2 regions of the Shewanella sp. N2AIL genome follow, and region 1 is predicted to be linked to the other one. Evidence: riboswitches for the same ligand, from Rfam matches in the RefSeq annotation. Region 1 holds a riboswitch; the other holds the start of a gene.

Region 1 (3,162 bases):
GATTGTCCCAAATCATTTAATCCCAACGGCAAACGACATGAAAGCCTCTGATGAGCCTGTGCTTGGCCGTATGATGACGGTTGCAGCTAAATTAGCGGCGGAAGCGGGGATTGCTAAAGATGGCTACCGACTGATCATGAACTGCAATCAACACGGTGGACAAGAAGTCTATCACATTCATTTTCACCTTGTGGGCGGGGAGCCTCTGGGGCCCATGTTGAGCCAAGGCAAATGAAGGTAAATTCGGATTTTTTCCCGCTGACCCAAATGGCGCAGCGGTTTGTGGATCAACTCGCTCAGTGTCGCCGTCTCGGTTTAACCGTATTGGAGGCGAGTGAGCACCATGTGTTGATTGAGTTGCCCTACAGCACTGAATTAATTGGTTATCCCGATACGGGCGTTATCCATGGTGGAGTGATCACTACCTTAATGGATACTGCCTGTGGCAGTGCAGTGGTCAGTGCAATTTTCCATAAATTCAAATTGTTAGAAATCTCACCCACGCTCGATTTGCGGGTGGATTATATGAAGCCCGCTCAGCCCCATAAACCTGTGTTCGGATTTGCGGAATGCTACAAGTTGTCCTCCAATATTGCCTTTACCCGCGCGATTGCTTATCAAGACAGCATAGATGATCCCATTGCCCATGCTGTTGGCTCTTTTATGCGGATCAGCCCAGAAATGGTCGGTGATGCCTTTAGGCAAGCGTTGATGGGTGAAGCTGTGCCTGAGATAGGAGATACTGATGAGCGCAAATAATTCGGAACTTGGCACTGCCAGTCCCACTCAACACGCCCAAGTCAAAGCGCCTATCGATGTGCAAGGCATAGTTAAACGCGCCACTGAACTTAATGATTTTGGCCATTTACTTGAGCACGTTCCCTATGCCAAATTTATTGGCATGAAGGTGGAGCGTTTTGGTGATGAACTGATTTTTAAATTGCCCGCTAATGACGACAATATCGGTAATCCTGTGTTGCCCGCCATTCATGGTGGCGTGATTGCGGGCTTTATGGAAATGTCAGCGATAGTGCAGTTAATGGTATTTATGCAAACGGCAAAGGTGCCTAAAGTCGTTGATTTTTCAATCGACTATTTACGTGCAGGTCTGCACAAGGATAGTTTTGCTGAGTGTCGTATTACCCGTCAGGGTCGACGAGTCGCCAACGTGAATATTGATTGTTGGCAAACCAATCGTAAGCAGCTTATTGCTACGGCACGGGCGCACTTTCTGATTGATTAACTCGTTTTAGTGAGTAGATAGTTGAGTGATGATTAAGTCTGTCTTGTTAAGCATAAGTTCAGCACAGTTCACTTAGCTTGTCGTTTAATAGGGAATAATGCGCGCTAGCCGCGCATTTAGTCGCGTGACTGGGAGAAATATATGAAACAAATTTATACCGGACTATTATTGGCCGCGGCGCTGACCTTAGGTGCTTGTGCCTCACATACCGCAGGTATTTCAGTGAGTTCACTGGGTGAAACCCGCGTCGATAATTCCAGCTTTGCCAGAGATATTGCGGTACAGAGTGTGGATGCACGCCGAGTCGGTGATTTAGTGCAGGGCTCAGCGTTGATTGTTAGCAAATCATCAACTGACATGCGTGTGCAGTATAAATTCACTTGGTACGACGCCAGCGGTTACACCATAGAAGATGAGGCAACCAGCTGGAAATCGGTCAAATTACACGGCAAGCAACAATTGCAAGTCTCCGCCGTGGCACCTAATGCCCAAGTGGTTAAATTTGATGTGTACGTGCGCGAAACCTTCTCGAACTAAGCCTGAGTTCGCCCAGAAAATGCCAGCTATGCTGGCATTTTTCTTTTTATGACGTAAATGTGTCATCCCATGCTATTACTCATGTATACTAGGCGCCGCCAAGGGGTGTTTGCAGTGAATGAATTTACGTTGATTACTGCAAACTGAGATGTCAGCTGACGAACCCTTAGAACCTGATCCGGCTAATACCGGCGTAGGAATGGGCCAATTAACAGCACACTTCTGAATCGCTTATTCGTTGCCGGATCTCAAACATTATATTTGAGGTCCTATGTCAAACCGTAAAACGTCAAACCGTCATTCCCCGTTTTTAACCCGAGCGCCGCTGGCATTAGCCATTGCTGCCGCGCTGAGCACTGCTGCATTTGCACAAACCGACGCTATCGATAAACCCGATCCCAGTACTGAGATGGAAGTCATGGTAGTGACGGCGGATTTTCGCAGTTCAAGCTTAGAAAAAATGCCTTCAAGTATTACCGTTATCGACAGTCAAAAAATTCAAGATGAAAGCGCGCAGCATTTCGAGGATGTGCTTAATTCTATTGCTAACTTTAACTGGTCAGGTGGAAGTTCGCGGCCAAAATATTTTCAAATTCGCGGTGTAGGTGAGCAAGAGCAATACCAAGGTGCGCCTAATTCTTCTGTGGGTTACATCATTGATGATATCGATTTATCCGGTATTGGTATGGTGTCGAGCATGTACGATCTACAGCAAGTCGAAGTGCTGCGTGGACCACAGGGCACACGTTATGGCGCCAATGCTTTAGCGGGACTGATTTATCTGAAAAGTAACGATCCCACCGATGTGTTTGAACATGGCGGCGAAGTCTCGTTAGGCGATGATGATTTACGCACGTTTAGCGGTTTCAGTTCTGGCCCATTAACGGATTCTGGCAAGCTGCTTTATCGCGTGTCACTGCAGCAACATCAACAAAATGGCTACCACGACAACCTCTATTTAGGCCGTGACGATACCAATGGCCGCGATGAGTTCAGCGGCCGCGCTAAGCTGCGCTGGTATGCGACTGACGATTTGCAGTTTGATTTAACTGTGCTGCACGCCGATTTTGATAATGGCTACGATGTGTGGAGTTTAACCAATTCACCGACCCAGACGACATCGGATCAACCGGGTGTCGATAGCCAGCGCACCACAGGCGCAGGCTTTAAAGCGACCTATTCTGGTGCCGAAACCTTTGAGTTGACTTCGTTAACCTCTTTTGCGAATACCGATCACCATTACAGTTACGATGGCGATTGGTCGAACCCAGAGTATTGGGCTTCTAAGCAATGCAGTGATGACGATGGCAATCTGGCGCCGTGCCAATATGATTATTTTTGGGATAAAACTGGCCAACGTAAAACTGTGTCGCAAGAGTTTC
Region 2 (3,162 bases), on a different contig from region 1:
CACAGATCTCACGGAAATGGCTGTAGAGGAAGTTTTCCTTGTGGTGACTCAGGCACCATTTGGCCATGATTGAACCGCCGCGGGAAACGATCCCAGTAACGCGTTTAGCCGTCATCGGCACGTAACGAAGCAGCACACCAGCATGAATAGTAAAGTAATCAACACCTTGCTCAGCTTGTTCAATCAAGGTATCGCGGAACACTTCCCAGGTTAAATCCTCTGCCACGCCGTTCACTTTCTCCAGCGCTTGATAAATCGGCACTGTGCCGATGGGCACTGGCGAGTTGCGGATGATCCACTCGCGGGTCTCGTGGATATAACGCCCCGTGGATAAATCCATTACCGTATCTGCGCCCCAACGGGTTGACCAGACGAGCTTTTCCACTTCTTCCTCGATGGAAGAGGTCACCGCAGAATTACCAATATTGGCGTTCACTTTCACCAGAAAGTTACGCCCTATGATCATAGGTTCGGCTTCTGGATGGTTAATATTCAGCGGAATAATCGCGCGGCCACGGGCAACTTCGGCGCGGACAAATTCGGCGGTAATCGGTTCGCCGACTAAGGCACCAAAGGCTTCGCCCTTGGCTTTACGATTGAGGATTTCATCCTGTACTTCGGCAAGTGCCATGTTCTCACGAATCGCCACATATTCCATTTCGGGCGTGATAATCCCTTGACGGGCATAGTGTAATTGGCTAACTCGTTTGCCCTGCAGCGCTCTGCGTGGGCGGACAATGGCACTCGAACCCGCCTCAAAACGCAGATGGTCTAAACCGTCGTCGGCGAGTCTTTGTTGGGTAAAATCTGAGGTCGCGCAGGGTAATTGCTCTGTATCATTGCGGGCTAGGATCCAGTTTTGTCTTAATTTACCAAGACCTAGACGCACATTGATGTCGGCCTCAGGATCGGAATAAGGTCCGGCGCAATCGTACACTCGGATTGGCGGATTTTTCTCCATGATAGGCGCATCATCTGTTCCGCCCACCAGCGTGTCAGTCTGCAGAATGTGTCGCATGCCAACGCGAATATCGGCACTTGAACCTTCGAGATAAATCTTTTGTGAATTAGGATGTTGCAGTGGCGCTAACGTATCGATAAAGGCTTGGGCCTGCGCGCGGGTTTCGCGGCGACTCGGCGCCTTAGGCACGATCGATTTATTAGGCACTGTCGATTTATTAGGGATTGTCGATTCTGGCGCTGTGATTTCTATCGCATTGGCAGCTACAGCTGGGTTTTGGTTTGAACTGGACATAAGCAATCTCACGTTAAAAAATGGAGTTGCTTGTCTGGAGAATTGAGTTGTTGATAGCTGGACATGGCAATCAATTTTTGTGGCCAACACTGGCTTCAAAAATTGAGTTACCCTGCTCAATAACAATTAAATCTAAACATTAAGGCTTAAAACACTGCTGAGTAAACAGGTGTTAAAGCCGTCTATTTTTGCGATTTAATGTGTGTTATTACGCTTGTTTCCTTCGCAGGTTTTAACCTGATCAGGTTCAACGGATCCCGAATAAACGGTCTCAGCCAAGAGGCACTCCGACAAGATGAGTGCGCAGTATAGACAGAAGCGGCAGCAACAAACAAGGAAAAAAGTAATTAAAAACCTTAACTACCAATCCAAAATAAAGATTCATAATTTGTTGTTTTTAATTAAGTAAATTAAATTAAACTAGCAAAGTTGTGATTATCGTGAAAATAGATCATAAAAGAAAGTCACTATTTATGGGGTTTGAGCATCATTTTGTTTAATCGAGATTGAATGGCATCATCAATAGCTTGATTGATTTTTTTGCCACTGCAGTTAATGGGAAAACCTAAATTTTCGGCGTTAGGATTAATTTGTGTCCCCAGACGGACGACGCGATAACAAGTATCCCCTTTACGCACAATACGATTTGGGTCTAAGGGTAAATCTAGACTCGTTGTGCCACCGAAATCATCGGCGTTAGGGACAAATAACACTTCCATCTCAGGGCTCATTTCACTCATATTCGATTTCCGGGTGAATTTATCGGCCTGTTCAATGACGAGATCATCGAGCGCTTGCTCGCGCTGACGTTCAAAATATTGCTGGGTGAATAAACTCATGCTTGAGCTTGTCGCTATTGTGCTCTCACCTTCTGCTGCGGACGAACTCTTAGCGCCAAGCTGCGGCTTTATTTCTGTGGTATCAAGCGTATTAGTTGGTTTTTTTGCCGTCACTTCCGCGGACTGTACTTCACTTTGGGCACTTGATTGAGATTGGCTCGATTGAGTGATGTCCGGTTTAACCGTATCTGGCTTCACTTTTTCCGACTCTACTTTTTCAGGCACGACCTTTTCAAATATTGGCATAGGCTTAACTTGAGTTGCAGGCGTGGGAACAATTGTAGGCGTAACAGAACTTGTCATCTCAGTCTTATCCTCGGCCTTGATCTCTGTTTCTAGCGCAGCGCTTTCAGCCTTCTCTACCGCGGGAGCATAAATAAAGTAAGCTTTAAGCGCCGTTACTTTAGGGCCCCGGCTTTCTGTTTCCGTTAATCCAAAGGGATTTAACTGTGGGCGCCACAAAATGCAGATAAGTAAAAATAAACACGCATGCACTAAGAGCACAAAACAAAGCAGACTTAATCCTTTGAAATACGGCTGACGAGTACGTAACCCCAATCCTTGAGCACGGGTTTGTATTATCCTAGACAGTTCAGGTTTGGATTCAGACTCAGCAACCAATTTATCTTGATGTTGATCTTGATGTTCAGCATGGATTTCTTGCAGTACTAAATCTTGGGCTTTAACTTGAGCTATGCCTTTGATGTCATCCTTAGAGGCTGAATGGTCTGCACCGCGATTGAACGCTGACGGCTCGGCATCAGTGGTAAAAACAGGCGTTTGAGCAGTATCCAGATCACCGAGGTGATGATCAAATGCAATAAAAGTCTCGCCTTCTGGCGATGTGACCGAAAAAAGCAAAGCACTATCAGTATCATCTCCAATCGCTATTGCTGTAGGAGATACTGTCAATAAAGGCGCGGCTTTGGGTTGACGTTGAAAAGGCAAAATCCATCCTTAGGTTTTGTGTAGTCTCAATTGATTTCGATGATGCTTAACGTGGAACAATTGCACTCAAATCCAATATCGAGTTGCTGAATATTGAAAGAGAATTATCCAATGATTGCA

Evidence for each region. Region 1 has a riboswitch for thiamine pyrophosphate ahead of MO387_RS12920 (TonB-dependent receptor). Riboswitches for the same ligand answer to the same signal wherever they lie in the genome.
Region 2: it holds a riboswitch for thiamine pyrophosphate, as region 1 does, so the genes downstream of both, thiC (phosphomethylpyrimidine synthase ThiC) here and MO387_RS12920 (TonB-dependent receptor) in region 1, are expected to answer to the same signal.

Annotation. Positions count from the first base shown of each region.
Region 1 is NZ_JALBYT010000020.1:39,231-42,392, forward strand. Features, by position in the region: gene hinT (purine nucleoside phosphoramidase) at 1-235, shown strand, start outside; gene MO387_RS12905 (PaaI family thioesterase) at 232-759, shown strand; gene MO387_RS12910 (PaaI family thioesterase) at 746-1,243, shown strand; gene MO387_RS12915 (YcfL family protein) at 1,385-1,780, shown strand; TPP riboswitch at 1,872-1,997, shown strand; gene MO387_RS12920 (TonB-dependent receptor) at 2,052-3,162, shown strand, end outside.
Region 2 is NZ_JALBYT010000018.1:22,176-25,337, reverse strand. Features, by position in the region: gene thiC (phosphomethylpyrimidine synthase ThiC) at 1-1,255, opposite strand, end outside; TPP riboswitch at 1,457-1,555, opposite strand; gene MO387_RS12010 (hypothetical protein) at 1,723-3,042, opposite strand.